DNA from 4 places in the Rhodopseudomonas sp. G2_2311 genome. Region 1 is predicted to be linked to each of the others. Evidence: predicted binding sites of a transcription regulator. Region 1 holds the regulator's gene; each other region holds the start of a gene.
What was found. Region 1 encodes LexA, which represses DNA repair genes until DNA is damaged. Its sites were predicted from a motif close to TGTTCNNNNTGTGTTCNG; they were not measured.
Positions count from the first base shown of each region.

Region 1 (4,210 bases):
TGCTACAGGTGCCGCTGCAGGCTCAGGCGCGGATGCGGACGGCGGGCCGTAGTCACCGGCGTTAAATGACGGCGCCCAGCCTTTGCTCCAGTCGTGGCGCATCCAATACACCGAGCCGAACGCGATGATGCCGACCACGACCATGATCCGCAGGAACCATTTCGGGAAATCTTCCATCTGCCCGCTCCACGTCCGCTCGATGCCTGGAACCGGTCGTACAGGCGAAGACGACGGTTCGACAATAATGATTTAGGCCGACGCGGCGGGACGCCGCGCTCACCGCCGACGCCGGGCGCATCTTGCGCGGGCGCTGCGCGCCACCTAAAGCCGGATCATGACGGTTCGATTTCAACTTGCCTGCGAGGGAGAAGCCCGATGGCTCTGATGCCGGTCGACGACGCGCTGGCCGCGGTGCTGGCTGGTGCGCACGGGCTCGACACCGAGCTGGTCGCGATCGAGGACGCTCACCGCCGCGTGCTGGCGCGCGATCTCGCAGCGCTGCGGACCCAGCCGCCGCAGGCGATGTCGGCAATGGACGGCTACGCGGTGCGCGCTGCGGACGTGGCGGCGACACCGGCAACGCTCCGGGTGATCGGCGAGATCGCGGCCGGCCGCCCCGCGACGATCGGCATCGGCCCAGGCGAAGCGCTGCGCATCTTCACCGGCGGCGTGGTGCCGGAAGGCTCGGACGCCGTGGTGATCCAGGAAGACACCGTGCGCGACGGCGACCGCGTCACCGTCAACGAAGCCGTCAAACCCGGCCGTCACATCCGCCCGGCCGGAATTGATTTCATGGAAGCCCAGGTGCTGCTGCGCCAGGGCCACCGGCTCAGCGACCGCGACCTCGCGCTCGCGGCCGGCATGAACCACGCGGCGCTGCCGGTGCATCGCCGCCCGCGGCTGGCGATGCTCGCCACCGGCGATGAGCTGGTGATGCCGGGCACGACGCCCGCTCCCGGCCAGATCGTCTATTCCAACGGCTACGCGCTGCGCGCGCTGGCGCGCGCCGAAGGCGCCGATGTGATCGACCTCGGCATCGCCGCCGACACGCTGGACGCGACCCAGGCCGCGATCCGGCAGGCGCGCGATCTCGGCGTCGATCTGCTCGTCACCACCGGCGGCGCATCGGCCGGCGACCACGATCTAGTCAAGGGCGCGCTGGAAGCCGAAGGCACCACGATCGCGTTCTGGAAGATCGCGATGCGCCCGGGCAAGCCGATGATGCACGGCCATCTCGGCCCGATGCGGGTGATCGGCCTGCCCGGCAATCCGGTGTCGTCCTACGTCTGCGCGGTGCTGTTCATGGTGCCGCTGATCCGCGCGCTGTGCGGCATGAGCGAGCCAAGGCATGTCCGCGAACCGGCGCTGCTCGGCGCGGACCTTCCCGCCAACGATCAGCGCGAAGACTATCTGCGCGCGACGCTGTCACGCGACCAAACCGGACGGCAGATCGCCACTCCGGTCGACAGCCAGGATTCGTCGCTGCTGGCACGGCTGGCGACCGCGGAAGCGCTGATCGTGCGCCCGGCTTTTGCGCCGGCGGCACCGGCCGGTTCACCCTGCGTCATCCTTAAGCTCCCGCTATAGCGACCCGTGAAAATCCTAGATTTCGATTAAGAGGTTGCGGAACACACCCCGAACAGATAGTGTTCGTTCATGATTTGTTTTCGAGATTCGGCGACGATGACGCTCTCACAAGGGCTCGTGGCCCGAACCGAAACGCACCTCGAACCGGCACATCATCGCCGACTGGGGATTTGCCGATGCTGACCCGCAAGCAGTTTGAGCTGTTGAAATTCATCAACGAGCGACTGAAGGAAGCCGGCGTGCCGCCGTCCTTCGACGAGATGAAGGATGCGCTCGACCTCCGTTCCAAGTCCGGCATTCATCGCCTGATCACCGCGCTGGAAGAGCGCGGCTTCATCCGGCGGCTGCCCAACCGCGCCCGCGCGATCGAAGTCATCAAGCTGCCCGATACCGGCGGGATGCCCGGCAACAGCCGCCGCGGTTTCACTCCGAGCGTGATCGAAGGCAATCTCGGCAAGGTGCGGCCGCCGAGCCCGGCGCCCGCCGAGGATGACCACGATCGCGGCAGCGTCGCGGTGCCGGTGATGGGCCGGATTGCGGCCGGTACGCCGATCGAAGCCTTGCAAAGCCGCAGCCACACCATCAGCGTGCCGGCCGACATGCTCGGCAGCGGCGAACACTACGCGCTGGAAGTGCGCGGCGACTCGATGGTCGAAGCCGGCATCCTCGATGGCGACATGGCGCTGATCCAGAAGAACGACATCGCCGACACCGGCGACATCGTGGTGGCGCTGATCGACGAAGAGGAAGCCACGCTGAAGCGCTTCCGCCGCCGCGGCGCCTCGATCGCGCTGGAGCCGGCCAACGCCGCCTATGAGGTGCGGATCCTGCCGCCGAACCGCGTCCGCATCCAGGGCAAGCTGATCGGGCTGTACCGCAAGTATTGAGGCGCGCAGCGGACAGAGCTGGTCGCCCGCTCTGTCGTCGGCGTGCGGGCCTTTGCGCCCTACTCGTCGCCCACTTGGTCCTGCGGAGCCGGCGTTGCGTCGATCGGCGCACGGCGACGGCTTGAAGGTTCGGTCGAGATAGCCGCGTCCGTCGCGGCCGCTGGAGCCCAAGGCCGGCTCTGGCCGCGAGGTCGGGCGGCCTCCGCCACGAACAGCCCTGGATCATTTCCGCTCCGCCGCAGCGCCAGCGCGCCATTCGCCTGCAATTCGTCCCGGCCGATCACCCGTGCGGCACAATCCGGCGGCGGCTGGCCGGCGGTGACGATCAGCACCGCACGGGCGCAATCGTCGGCGAACCCGTCGGGCCGGAGCGACAGTGCCACCAGCCGTCCGTCGGCGAGCGGCGTGACACAGCCGTCCAGATCGCAGGAGACGCCGGCGCGCAGCGACGCTGCATCCGCGGCGCGGGAATCGGCATCGGCGGCAAGCCACTCCTTCAGCCGAAAGCTATCTGCGCCGCCCTGCATCAGGCGCAGCCGGCCGTCGGCGCCGCGCACCGCGACCTGCCTGCCGTCGCCGGCAATCAGCACCTCCGGCTGCGGCGTCAGCGCCGCCCAGGCAACCGCAGCAACAACGCCGAGCGCCCCGCCCCAGCGCAGCGGCGAGCGGAGCAGCCCGAGCATCACGATACCGAGCGAGGCGACGAGCAATGGGCCGCTACCGAACGCTGTGACGCGGCCGACCGCGCCGGGCAGCGACGCCACCCATTGGGCGACCAGAATCATCCACTCGATCCCGAGTTCCATGATCCGCCAGAACGGCGCATCGAGCCCGAACGGCATCGCCGAGAGCCCGAGCAGCCCCGCCGGCATCACGATCGCCGACACCACCGGCATGGCCGCCAGATTGCTGAGCACGCCATAGGGCGTGATGCGGTGGAAGTGATAGGCCGCGTACGGCATCGTCGCGAAGCCGGCGACCAGCGAAGCCAGCGCCAGCAGTGCAATCTCCCGCCCGCCCCACAGCGCCACCCGCGCCGCGGTCGAACTATCGGCCTGCGCGAACAGCGCCGGCATGCCGATCTGTACCAGCGCCACCAGGCCGAGTGTGGCCGCGAACGACATCTGGAAGCTCGGATGCACCAACGCCTCCGGCGCGATCAGCAGCACGACCAGTGCGGCCAGCGCCAGCGTCCGAAACGTGATCGCACGGCGGTCGACCATCACGGCGATCAGCACCACCGCGGTCATCAGAAAGCTGCGCTGGGTCGCGACTTCCGCGCCCGACAGCGCCAGATAGAAGGCCGCGGCGAGCAGCGCGATCGCGGCTGCGACCTTCTTGATCGGAAACGTCACGGTCAGCCGCGGGATCAGCGCCAGCAGGGCGCGGAGCGCGAAGAACACCACGCCGGCCACCACCGCCATGTGATAACCGGAGATCGACAGCACGTGACCGAGACCGGAGATGAACATCGCGTCGTTCACCGGGGTCGAGATCGCGTCTCGCTTACCTGTGAGCAGCGCGGTGGCGATCGCGCGCGGATCGCCCCCCAGCGACGCGCGGATCCGGGCGTCGATCGCATCGCGCAGGCCCTGCATCACCGCGGCGTAGCGCAAGCGCCAGCCGCCATCCTGCGGCGGCTCGGCGGTGGTAATTGCACCGAGCGCGAAGCCGGACGCGGCGATGCCCTGGAAGTACAGGTCACGCGCGGAGTCGTAGCTGCCCGGTCGCAGCGG
Region 1 is NZ_JAZDRK010000001.1:388,287-392,496, forward strand. It holds gene VRZ08_RS01935 (hypothetical protein) at 1-177, opposite strand, end outside; gene glp (gephyrin-like molybdotransferase Glp) at 376-1,587, shown strand; gene lexA (transcriptional repressor LexA) at 1,764-2,474, shown strand; gene VRZ08_RS01950 (ComEC/Rec2 family competence protein) at 2,534-4,210, opposite strand, start outside.

Region 2 (4,210 bases), on a different contig from region 1:
TGCTCGGCTCGCGCCAGCACAACTTCTTCACCAACGGTGCGTTCGAGCTGTTCGACGCCACAGCGCAAGGGCGGATCGACGCGTTCTTTCTTGGCGGCGGCCAGATCGATGGTGAGGCCAACATCAATCTGGTCGGCACCGGCGACTATCCGGCAAGCCAGGTGCGCTGGCCCGGCTCGTTCGGCTCGGCCTTCATGTACTATCTGGTGCCGCGGGTGATCCTGTTTCGCGAAGAGCATTCGCCGCGTGTCCTGGTCGACAAGGTCGACTTCGTCAGCGCGCCAGGCGCGAGCGAGCGGATCTATCGGAGCGGCGGTCCGCACGCGCTGCTGACCGGGCTGGCGCTGTTTGGTTTCGATCAGCAGCGCAAGCGGTTCTGTCTGCGCAGCGTGCATCGCGGCAGCTCGGCGGAGGATGTCCGCGCCGCCACCGGATTTGACTACGACGCGCCCGCGCAGGTGCCGTTCACGCCGGAGCCGGACGCGGAGACGCTGGCGCTACTGCGCGGCCGCGTCACCGACGAGCTCGCCGAGTGCTACCCGCAATTTGCCGAAACGCTGGTGGCGGATCGGGCGGCGTAGGCGTTCCTTGTGGCTGCGACGTCCGCGCGGCGCGCAGCCGGCGAATGATGATCTTGAGAGCGGTCACGAGCGCGGCACGCCGCAGCGCCCGCCCACGTTTGGTGTGGAAGGCGATCAGCTCGGCGGTGAAGCGCGGCGGCCAGGTGCGCCGCGGCGGCATTACAGGCTCAGCTCCCAGGTCTCACCAATCAGGTCCTGGCCGAAGCTGCGATGCGGCTCGGCCGCGACACGCTGGAAGCCCGCGTCCTGATAGATCCGCCGAGCCGCGGTCAGGATGCTCTGCGTCCACAGTGTGACCTTGCGATAGCCGCAGTGGCGCGCGAAGCCGATCGCTTCGTCGATCAGCTTGCGTCCGAGCTGATGCCCGCGCGCCTGTGGCGTTACCAGCAGCAGCCGCAGCTTGGCGACGTCGTCACTGTCCCGCACCAGGAACAGTGAGCCGGCTTGGGCGCCGTCGTACTCGGCGATCCAGCAACGCTCGCGGCCTGGATCGTGCGACGCCAGGAACTGTCCGGCGATCTCTGCCACCAGGGCTTCGAACGACGCATCGAAGCCGTATTCGGCCGCGTAGAATGCGCCGTGGCTCTGCACCACCCAGCCGATATCGCCGGGGCGCGGACTGCGCAGAATCGGCGGCGGCGCGCTCCCTGCACCAAGCAACCCCTGAACGGTGGACATCGCCGCGGTCAGCCGCGCCCGCTCGGCCGGCGGCAGGCCCGACAGCATCGCGGTGACTTCGTTCTGTGAACTGCGTTCGAGCTTGGCGTAAGCGGCGCGGCCCTTGGCGGTCAGCGTCAACAGATGCTGGCGCCGGTCGGCCGGTGAGGGGGATCGCTTCAACAGGCCGTCGTCGGCAAACCCCTGGATGATCCTGCTCAGATAGCCGGGGTCGAGCTTCAGCTCGGAGCCGATCTCTTTGGCGGTCGGCGCGTCGCGATGTGCCAGCTCGTACAGAATCCGCGCTTCTGTGAGCGAGAACGGGCTGTCCATCAGCCGCTGCTCGAGCACGCCGAGCCGTGCCGTGTAGAACCGGTTGAAGGCCCGCACCAGCGCGACCGCGTCGCCTTGGCTCGATTGCTGCTGCGCGATGGCTGCTTCCATTCGTCGTCTCCGGTCGCGGCCCTGGGCGGTCTCCTGGCGAGATCGGTGGGGCCAGCGGAACCATCTCAGCCGGATTAATTGCCTCTGTCAACAAAATGATTGCCGGAGGCAACTATTAAGACGTGCTGTTTGATCGAAGGGCAGCTTCGAAGCGAGGTCAGGCGGCGAGGATGACGCGGCTGCGCAGCAGGGTGCGGGATGCGCGGCCGAGGTCGCGCGGCAACGTTGCTTCCGCGCCATGTCCCGCGTGCCCGCCGAGTCGAACATAATGGTCGCGCGCGATCACCAGCCCCTGGTCAGCGCTGGAGCTGGAGAAGCTGCGGATCAGCGACATCAGGCCTTCGCGCCACCCGCTCGGTGCGTAGGGCGATCTGGCGTAGCGGAAGATGCCGGCGCGCGCATGGCCGCTGGCGGCGACGCCTTCGATGAATTGGGTGGTCTCCTCGATCCAGCCCGGATCGAGCACCGCACCGGCATGGAGAAACATCAGCCAAGGCGAGCGGGCTTGCTTGGCTCCGGCCGCGAGCGCTTCGGCGCGATTGCCGTCGAAGGCGAGATAGTTGCAGCCGGCCACATCGGCGACGCGGGCGATGGTGTCGCTGCCGCCGCGATCAACTAAGGTCACGTCGCTGACGACCCCGGCCGCAGCGCCTGGGACTAGCGACGCCAGCGTGGCGACGGCGGTCCGCTCGACGCCTTCGGTAGAAATGATCACGCTCAACATGTCCGGCGGGTGACCCTACGACGACAGATGCGCGCCACGCTTAGCACCTCACTGCCGCGAAATCAGCCGCGAATTGCGCAATGCCCATCATCCGGGCAAACTCCGGCGCGTCGCCGGTGACGGACGGTGCGAGTCGAACGTTTGTTCTTGATTTGTTCCTTCGACTCGCTATCTTGGACGCATGAGCAGAGCATCCAATGCCCTCAAGCGCCCGCCGGTCACGGCGCCCTCCGAGCCGGTGGGCGCGCCTTCCCCTTTCCCTGCCATCGAGGCGGCGGTTGACGAGCAGCGGCGCCGCGGTCGCGGCGCGCAGTCCAACGCCAGCGGCCGCTACGAGGCCGAGGCGCGAACCGTCTTCGACGACGGCTGGGAGAGCCTTGAGGACCTGCCGCCGTTCAAGACCACGGTGGCGCTGGATACCGCTCGCAAAGTCATCACCCGCAACGAATCGCCCGATATCGGCTTCGATCGCTCGATCAATCCGTATCGTGGCTGCGAACACGGCTGCGTGTACTGCTTCGCCCGGCCGACCCACGCCTATCTCGGTCTGTCGCCGGGATTGGATTTCGAGTCCCGGCTGTTCGCCAAGCCCGATGCGCCTGCGTTGCTCGAGCGTGAACTGGCGGCGCCGGAATACGAGCCGCGGATGATCGCGATCGGCACCAACACCGATCCGTATCAGCCAATCGAGCGCGAACGGAAAATCATGCGCGGCATCCTCGAGGTGCTGGAGAAGACCGGCCACCCGGTCGGCATCGTCACCAAGTCCGCACTGGTGGTGCGCGACATCGACATCCTGGCGCGGATGGCCAAGCGGCAATTGGCCAAGGTGGCGCTGTCCGTCACCTCGCTCGATCCGAAGCTCGCCCGCAGCATGGAGCCGCGCGCTTCGGCACCGGCCAAGCGGCTTGAAGCGCTGAAGCTGCTCGCCGACGCCGGCATCCCCACCACTGTGATGGTGGCGCCGGTGATCCCGGCGCTCAACGACATGGAGATCGAGCGCATCCTCGATGCCGCCGCTCATGCCGGTGTCAAGGAAGCGAGCTACGTGCTGCTGCGGTTGCCGCTGGAAGTGCGCGATCTGTTCCGCGAATGGCTGATGGCGAACTATCCGGACCGTTATCGCCACGTCTTCACGCTGATCCGCGACATGCGCGGCGGCCGTGACTACGACTCGCAATGGGGCACCCGGATGAAGGGGACCGGCCCGATCGCCTGGATGATTGGCCGGCGGTTCGAGACCGCCTGCACGCGGCTCGGGCTGAACAAGCGCCGCTCCAAGCTGACCCTCGATCATTTCGAGAAGCCGGAGAAGGCCGGGCAGCAACTCAGCCTGTTCTGAGGGCAGGGGCCCGGTTCCCGCCGGTCTCGCTGAATTGCGGGCATGATCCGGAGTTTCCGGTTGCGCCGGCTGTGCCTCGCCCGCAGCATCGCGGCATGATTCGGGATACCAAACAGCCGATCAAGGTTCCGACCAAGCTCGCGAGCCGATCGGGCGGCAAGGCCGCCAGAACGGATGACGGGAAAGCGTCCACCGCGAAGGTTCGGGCTTCGAAGACTGCTGCGTCCAAGGCCGTTTCTTCCAAGGTCGGCACGAAGGAAACTGCCGGCAGCAAGCCCGCCTCTGCCAAGGGGCTGAAGGGCGTGATCGCGGTGGCGCCGCCGAGCTTCCGGCGCGAGCGCACGCTGATCAAGCGCGGCATCTGGCCGATCGCCGGCTGCGACGAAGCCGGCCGTGGTCCGCTGGCTGGTCCGGTGGTGGCGGCCGCGGTGGTGCTCGATCCCAAGCGCGTGCCCAAGGGGC
Region 2 is NZ_JAZDRK010000016.1:13,814-18,023, reverse strand. It holds gene VRZ08_RS18555 (CoA-transferase) at 1-581, shown strand, start outside; gene VRZ08_RS18550 (GNAT family N-acetyltransferase) at 741-1,682, opposite strand; gene VRZ08_RS18545 (glycosyltransferase) at 1,840-2,406, opposite strand; gene VRZ08_RS18540 (PA0069 family radical SAM protein) at 2,588-3,748, shown strand; gene VRZ08_RS18535 (ribonuclease HII) at 3,844-4,210, shown strand, end outside.
Region 2: a site for LexA is predicted at 2,549-2,566, ahead of VRZ08_RS18540 (PA0069 family radical SAM protein). Genes of this name have one in related genera too.

Region 3 (4,210 bases), on a different contig from region 1:
ATTTGCGCAAAGTCGCGCGCGACGGTTGGTCCAGATCCTTCATCTCGGTCGCGATCTTGGCGCGCTCCAGCACGCCGAGCGCCTCGATCAGCTGGAAGGCGATGCCGCGGGCAATGCCGCTGACATCCTCGGCTTTGCCGAGTTCGAACAGCGGTCCGAGGATCTTTTCGACATGTGTCTTGAGCCACAGGTCGAGACGGGTCTGCACCGCTTCGCGCGGCGCGCCGGCCAGACGGTCGTCGGCGATGATCCGCAGCCGTGGCCGCAGCACGTCGTCCGAGCCCACCAGCCGCGCGACCGCATCGCCGGTCCAGCGAATGGTCCCGTCTGAGGTCAGGATGAACTGATCGTCCGGTGCGTTCGACAATTTCTCGGCGCGCGCGTCGATTTCGCCGGCTAGCGCCTTTTGCGCCGTCGCCTGCAACGCCTTCGCATCCGAGCCGGCCTCGGCCGCGTCGGGCGCAAAGGTGAAGCCATCGAGCCGGCCAATCACGTGGCCCTCGACGATCACCTCACCAGTCTTGCCAATTTCCGTATTCAACATCGTGTTTTCCCGCAGGCGGCGCATCAATACACTGGTCCGGCGATCGACGAAACGTTCCGTGAGCCGTTCATGCAACGCATCTGACAATTTATTTTCAACGTCGCGCGAGATGCCCTGCCAGTATTCGGGGTCGGCGAGCCAATCCGGCCGGTTGGCGACGAAGGTCCAGGTGCGGATTTGCGCAATTCTCGCGGAAAGCGTGTCGATACCGCCGTCGGTGCGATCCGCCTGATCGACCTGGGCAGCGAACCAGCTATCCGGTATCCGCCCCTTTTGCATCAAGAACCGGTACAGCGTGATCACTAGCTCGGCATGAGCCGCTGGTGCGATCTTACGGTAGTCCGGGACCTGACAGACATCCCATAGCCGCTCCACCGCGGCTTTGCCCTGCGCGATTTCGCGCACCTCGGGGTCGCGGGCAACGTGGTCGAGCACGCGGAGATCCTCGGCGACCGGGGCGCGCGTTAGCGCCTCGTGCCGGGGCGACTCCGCCAGCGACACCTGCAGCGCGCCGAGCGAGGCGAAATCCAGCTCGGCGTTGCGCCATTGCAGCATCTTCACCGGTTCAAAGCTGTGATTTTGCAACGCGTTGACCAGCTCGGGCTCGAACGGCGCGCAGCGCCCGGTGGTGCCGAAGGTGCCGTCCCGGGTGGCGCGGCCGGCGCGCCCGGCGATCTGAGCAAATTCAGGCGGGGTCAGGCGGCGAAACTGATAGCCGTCGAATTTGCGGTCGGATGCGAACGCGACGTGATCGACATCGAGATTGAGCCCCATGCCGATTGCATCGGTGGCGATCAGGTAATCGACGTCGCCGGACTGAAACATCGCCACTTGGGCGTTGCGGGTGCGCGGGCTCAGCGAGCCCAGCACCACCGCGGCACCGCCGTGCTGGCGCTTGATCAATTCGGCGATCGCATAGACCTCGTCGGCCGAGAACGCGACGATCGCGGTCCGTCGTGGCTGCCGAGTCAGCTTGCGGTCGCCGGCATATTCGAGCTGCGACAGCCGCGGCCGGGTGACGATACTGGCACCGGGCAACAGCCGCTCGATCATCGGCCGCATCGTCGCGGCGCCGAGCAGCAGCGTCTCGTCGCGGCCGCGCCGACGCAGAATCCGGTCGGTGAAAACGTGGCCGCGCTCGAGGTCGGCCGCGATCTGGATTTCGTCGACCGCCAGAAACGAGACGTCGAGATCGCGCGGCATCGCCTCGACGGTCGAGACCCAGTAGCGCGGCTTGGAAGGCTTGATCTTCTCTTCGCCTGTCACCAGCGCGACGGCGTTGGCGCCGACTTTGTCGACGATCTTGTTATAGACCTCGCGCGCGAGCAGCCGCAGTGGCAGACCGATCAGGCCCGACGGGTGCGCGACCATCCGCTCGATCGCCAGATGCGTCTTGCCGGTGTTGGTCGGGCCTAGCACCGCGGTCACGCCGGCGCCGGGGACGCGGTCATTGGTAAACGCTTCAGAGTACAGGTTGGGCATTTCGAGTGGATTTCTGCGTGGTCGCGGTCAGATCTGTGTCACATCGCGACGCCGCAGCAATCGCCGATTAAGGGCTGGAACGAGTCCGGAACGAAACGCGGCCGAATCGCTGACTCGTTCTGAGTCGGGAGTGGCTGACGCAATATGTCGTACAGGGCTCAGCCGCGCGCTCAAGATCAGGTGAAAAGACAGGCCATTATCCTCTTCGCCCGGGTGAGTTCGCCGCGGTTCATGCGTTCCGCGATTCCGACGGGAGTCAACATGATTCAACGCCGCCGATCGCAGGCAGGCGGGGCCGCGCTCTATTGCGCGCGTGACGCCGACTTCGGCGGTGTGGCCTGGGTGATGAATTGCGTTGCTTCGAGCATCGCGTTGCCGACCGGCGTCGGGATCTTCAGCCGAAAGGGCGCGAGAACGCGGGTGCCGGCGATCGGCGCCAGCCAGACTTCCATGTCACGCTGCTTGATCAGATATTTGATCGCGGCACGATCCGGAATGTAGCCTGACACCGGGTTGAAATACACCGCGCAGACCAGCGCCGGTCCGCGATAGCCTTTTTCGGCCTTCACTGTCTCGGTGCGCTTGTACTCCATCCGCAGATCGTATCGCATGCGGCCGTCGAAGATCGGCGTCGACACCCGGCAGGAGTCTGGGCTGAGCACGTCGCCGGTGCCCGGCACCCGCAGGAACGACGCCGTCATCGGATCGATCACACCGCGGCGATGCGCGTCCGTCACCGGGATGCGGTCGTCGTCCGGTGGCGGCTCCGGCTCGATGCTCGACTCTTTGACGTTGCCGTTCGCGAGCGTGATGCGGATGGTTTCGGTTTTCTTACCGCCCGTGATGCTGGCCATGTAGTTGCCGGGCACCAGCTGGCCGTTGATCACCCGGCCCTGCGCTTCGCCGCGGCCGTGACCGCTGGAAAACGCCTGCATCACGCCGGAGGTCGTCCCGGTCGCGGACGCCGAATAGAAATCATCGTCGACCTGGATCACCCAGGCGCCCTTGCCGACCTCGATTCCGGCGAGTGACGCTTCATAGCGGGCGTCGAGCTTGCCCTGAGCAGCCGCAGGAACAGCCGTCAGCACCGCGGCGGCAGCCAGCAGCCCGCCCAGACCCGCGTACCGGGTCGCCGCGGGAATGACAGTGGCAATGTGGCGGCTGCTGATGTTCACGAACGATGTCCTGCCTGGCGCGGAGGCGCCGTCGATGGGTCAACTCGCACCGGGCCGATTTGTTGGTGTCGGAACCGATTACGTCCTTTATATGGTGCCAGATGCTTGATGGTGCCCGCAAATCCGCGTATCGCCGGGCACCTCACGGCAGTTCCCGATTTGGCATTTTCGGGTTCCGGCGCAGCCGTCGCTTGACGCTGCGCGCCAGCCCTTTTATAGGTCCGCGGTTCCTGAAAACGGACGAATGATGAAGCCCCGCGCCTGCTGGTGGGCCGGCGGGGGATGACAGAGGATTTTCGCCATGTCTCGGCGCTGCGAACTGACCGCCAAGGGTGCCCAGGTCGGCCACAAGGTCAGCCATTCGAACATCAAGACCAAGCGGCGTTTCCTGCCCAACCTGGTCAACGTCACTTTCCTGTCGGACGCGCTCGGCCGCGCGGTGCGGCTGCGGGTTTCGACCAACGCGCTGAAGAGCGTCGACCACCGCGGTGGCCTCGACGCCTACCTGCTCAAGGCTCGCGACGCCGAGCTGTCGCCGAAGGCGGTGGAGCTGAAGCGCGCGATCGCCAAGAAGACGGCGGGCGCGCCGGTTGCCGCGGCGAGCTGATCGCCGCTTCGCCAGTTCAGGCCTGATTGAGATTTCGGCGGCCGGGTCGTTCGACCCGGCCGTTTTGTCGTGCGTGCTGGTCCGGATGGGCGGCCGCAGGCCCCTGCGTGGCCACCGGCATTCGAGGGTGCGACGTCCCGGTATCACTACCAGGAATATACCTTCGTTCGAATCACGTACTTTCCCGAGGTGACGGAGCGATCGGCCGATCGCACAACTTCTTCACGTCGGTCTGATCGCCCATTCGAGCGCATACCGCAGCAAAAGCCGCCGCCGGCGCCCTTCCATGCGCGCCGGTGCGGTCGCCATCGCAGGGGCCTTCATGAAACTGTCGACCCGGCTGACCCTCGCCATGGTAGCGCTGGTTTTGGTGACCACCGCGGTCCTCGGATTTCTCAACTA
Region 3 is NZ_JAZDRK010000002.1:84,997-89,206, forward strand. It holds gene VRZ08_RS03330 (helicase-related protein) at 1-2,026, opposite strand, end outside; gene VRZ08_RS03335 (DUF3108 domain-containing protein) at 2,329-3,201, opposite strand; gene rpmB (50S ribosomal protein L28) at 3,503-3,808, shown strand; gene VRZ08_RS03345 (PAS domain S-box protein) at 4,131-4,210, shown strand, end outside.
Region 3: a site for LexA is predicted at 2,102-2,119, ahead of VRZ08_RS03330 (helicase-related protein). Genes of this name have one in related genera too.

Region 4 (4,210 bases), on a different contig from region 1:
GTCAGGTCTATCTCGACGGCGCCAATCTCAATGCCCAGGTCGGCCTCGCCCGCCCCGGCGATTACGGCGCCGACGTCAGCCACCTCAATCTGCACAAGACTTTCTGCATCCCGCATGGCGGCGGTGGCCCGGGCATGGGTCCGATCGGCGTGCGCGCGCATCTGGCGCCGTTCCTGCCGGGCCATCCGGCCGAAGGCGAACCGCTGAACGGCGGCCTGCATGGCGGCGGCACGGTGTCGGCGGCGCCGTGGGGCTCGGCGTCGATTCTGACGATCTCCTACATCTACATCCTGATGATGGGGGCGGCCGGCTTGAAGCGGGCCACCGAGATCGCGATCCTCAATGCCAACTACATCGCAGCAAGGCTGCAGCCGCATTTCCCGGTGTTGTATCGCAACGCCCGCGGCCGGGTCGCGCACGAGTGCATCGTCGATCCGCGTGCGCTGAAGACCACCACCGGCGTCACCGTCGACGACATCGCCAAGCGGCTGATCGACTACGGCTTCCACGCCCCGACCATGAGCTTCCCGGTGCCGGGCACGCTGATGATCGAGCCGACCGAGTCGGAATCGAAGGCCGAGATCGACCGGTTCTGCGACGCCATGATCGCGATCCGCCGCGAGATCGCGCAGGTCGAGGACGGCCGCTACAAGATCGAACAGTCGCCGCTGCGCCACGCGCCGCACACCGCGCACGACGTCACCAGCGCGGAATGGACCCGGCCCTATCCGCGCACCGAAGGCTGTTTCCCGGCCCCGAACTCGCGCACCGACAAATACTGGAGTCCGGTCGGCCGCGTCGACAACGTCTATGGCGACCGCAACCTGATCTGCTCGTGCCCGCCGGTCGAAGACTACGCCCTGGCGGCGGACTACGCGCGGGCTGCAGAGTAGCTGCCGCCGCTGGCTCGCCGCATTGAGAGGCCGGCAGCCTCGGCCACGAAGCACAACGCCATCGCCGGGCTCGACCCGGCGATCCATCCTCTTCGCAACTACCGCGGTTGAGCGCGCCGAGCGGCTACGGCCGCGCAGGCGGTTCAGGGCCGCGCATGACGGATGTGTGAGAGCGGCGCTTCAGCACAGCATCTGCAGTCCCGTGCAGCAATCGAGCCGCCTCCCAAACGAATGCGGCGAGCGCCGCGGGATCCCCGGCAACAGGGGGCCGCAACACTCGCCGTCTTAAAAAACGTTGGCTTCAAGAAAGATAGGCTCCAGGCCGGCATACCGCTCGCCGACCTGAAATCATGCGACAGGCGTCAGCCGGCCGCGAGCGTATCTCACTCCTCGATCGGCTCTTCGCCGTCGGCGTCGCGCTCGGGCGAGCCGGCGAGGATCTGTTCGGCGATCAGGCCGGAGTTCTGGCGGATCGCCGCTTCGATCTTGGCGGTCATGTCGGGGTTGGAGCGCAGGAACGACTTCGCGTTCTCACGTCCCTGGCCGAGCCGCTGGCTGTCATAGGAGAACCAGGCGCCGGACTTCTCGACGATGCCGGCCTTGACGCCGAGGTCGAGGATCTCGCCCATCTTGGAGACGCCCTCGCCGTACATGATGTCGAATTCGACCTGCTTGAACGGCGGCGCCAGCTTGTTCTTCACCACCTTGACGCGGGTCTGGTTGCCGATCACCTCGTCGCGCTCCTTGATCGCGCCGATGCGGCGGATGTCGAGGCGGACCGAGGCGTAGAACTTCAGCGCGTTGCCGCCGGTGGTGGTTTCCGGCGAGCCGTACATCACGCCGATCTTCATCCGGATCTGGTTGATGAAGATCACCATGGTGTTGGACTTGTTGATCGACGCGGTCAGCTTGCGCAGCGCCTGGCTCATCAGGCGGGCCTGCAGGCCGGGCAGCGCGTCGCCCATTTCGCCTTCGAGTTCGGCGCGCGGCACCAGCGCCGCCACCGAGTCGACGATCAGCACGTCGATCGCGCCGGAGCGCACCAGCGTGTCGGCGATTTCCAGCGCCTGCTCGCCATGGTCGGGCTGCGAGATCAGCAGGTCGTCGACATTGACGCCGAGCTTGCGGGCATAGACCGGGTCGAGCGCGTGTTCGGCGTCGATGAAAGCGCAGATACCGCCCTTCTTCTGGGCCTCGGCGACGCAATGCAGCGCCAGCGTGGTCTTGCCCGACGATTCCGGGCCGTAGATTTCGACGATCCGGCCCTTCGGCAGGCCGCCGACGCCGAGCGCGATGTCGAGCCCGAGCGACCCGGAGGAAATCGTCTCGATTTCCATCGCGCGGTCGTTCTTGCCGAGCTTCATCACCGAGCCCTTACCGAACTGACGTTCGATCTGGGACAGCGCGGCGGAGAGCGCCTTGGATTTGTCCATGGAAGAACCTTCGACGATACGCAATGCGGTGGGGGCAGCCATCAACGTGCTCCTTATGGACGGATTCGCCAACTGGACAAACAGGCGCCGGGTTCAGCCGGCAAAATCAACGTACCCTATTTGTTCTCCGTTCGCAATATGTTCTTGTTGAAGTCCGGGTACTGTCCGTATTTGACCCCGAGTGTCCTAAGTTGGATTGTTTGGTGTCCTAATTTCGTTTTGAGCGAAAAATGTCGGAGTTGGTGGCGAGCTTCTTTGCGGCCACTGTCGTGGCCTTCCTGATGGTAGGCGTGTTTGCCTTTCTCTCCGGCAACAGGCTAGTGAGCGCGGTTCTAAACTCATTCTTTTTGGTGTTTGTTTTTTCTTTGATTTCAGGCGCTTGGTCTCTAGCCATTGGGACGATAATCGCCGCGCTGCTGGTTATCGTTATGCTGGTAGCAAAAGTCATTTTTCAGAAAAAGTAAGGCTGCCTCAGTTGGCGGCCTTTTTCATTCGTAAGGGTTGCGATCCTCATCGTCCGGTCGGGTGCCATCATCATCGGCCAGGATTTCTTTGTCGAGTTCTAGCTTTTTAATCAGGCGCTCGATTTCCTTCACCCCGATATTGCCGCTCACGATCAGCCGAAAACTCGCATCCTTCGCCAGCAACCCCGTTGTAAGTTCTCGCTCTCCTGCCATCAAATTAACCTTTCCAGACGGAATCGGGGGTGTCTTCGGCGGCTTCAAAGAACTAGCGCTCGGTCCGCCTTCCTGTGCCGCGTCCACGAGGCCCTGCGGACCACGCCCGCCGTCGCCATCGGCGTCGCCGATCGCGTCTGGGCTATCGGCGACCTGTTGGACGCCACGTTGGCGCTGGAGCCGAACCGGCCGGTGCGGGTGAAGCGCAATTTTACGGTAATTGAGGGAGGTCGGGCGTAGTCACGCCGCTCTCAGGTTCCAGATGTCAATCAACCGCAAGGCCGCCTCAAACGAGCTGGCCTTGCCCAGTACTTGGATGCCCTTCTTCTCAACGGTGTCGTCAGCTTCAAAGACGAAATATCCACTAAACCCTAAGTGGTCCGCCCCTGCATCAACTATCGTTTGACGTGCAAGCGTGGCGACATGGATACTCTTGCCATTCCCTAGATTCGCGGATGCAAGGATATCGTCCATGGCGAGACCTCCGACACCTGTGCGGGCCACACCCAGGATTTCAGTGAACGATTTGGCCCTCTACATGGTCTCTTCTGAGACGGCCCGGATCGGGATCGTTCGCAGGGCCAAAGCCCCTCAAATCCCTCCGATAATCCGCTACCGTGACGCCCGCGGACCAATATGCGCCTTTTTAACAGATTTGCGGCGCGACGTGAATCCGCTTGTCGTAGCAGAGCAAATGTTTACGCAACGGATGTCAGACCCATCCGAATCCGCCCTCCGCCAAGACGATGCTCGGCAGTCTATCGAGGTTCTGAACGCGGTTCAGAGGATGCGCAACCAGCTTGCGCCATATGAATTTGTCCCGGCACCCGCAGACCAAAATCGTCTTACGCTTGGTGGTGTCGAGGTCTCGGTGCGCGCCGATCTTCTGGTTTACGGATCGTCCAGAGGGACCAATCTGATTGGAGCCGCCGTCCTTCGAATGACGCAGGATGATGCGGACAGCGATGCCGCTAGAAGCAAACGGCGGGAGATGGGCCTATATGTGGCAACGCTTGCACGGCTTCACATAGAACAGAACATTTCATCTGATCGCCAAGTAGCGAACCGATTGTGCATGTCGATCGACGTTCAACACGGCGAACTGTTCGCCGCACCGGACGCGAACACTCGTCGAATGAACGATATTGAAAACGCCTGCCGGTTTATTGCAGCGCTCTGGCCGCAGGTCTGACTGTCCTAAGTTCCC
Region 4 is NZ_JAZDRK010000004.1:22,159-26,368, forward strand. It holds gene gcvP (aminomethyl-transferring glycine dehydrogenase) at 1-893, shown strand, start outside; gene recA (recombinase RecA) at 1,277-2,368, opposite strand; gene VRZ08_RS07840 (hypothetical protein) at 2,557-2,790, shown strand; gene VRZ08_RS07845 (hypothetical protein) at 2,815-3,003, opposite strand; gene VRZ08_RS07850 (hypothetical protein) at 3,244-3,477, opposite strand; gene VRZ08_RS07855 (hypothetical protein) at 3,521-4,195, shown strand.
Region 4: a site for LexA is predicted at 2,455-2,472, ahead of recA (recombinase RecA). Genes of this name have one in related genera too.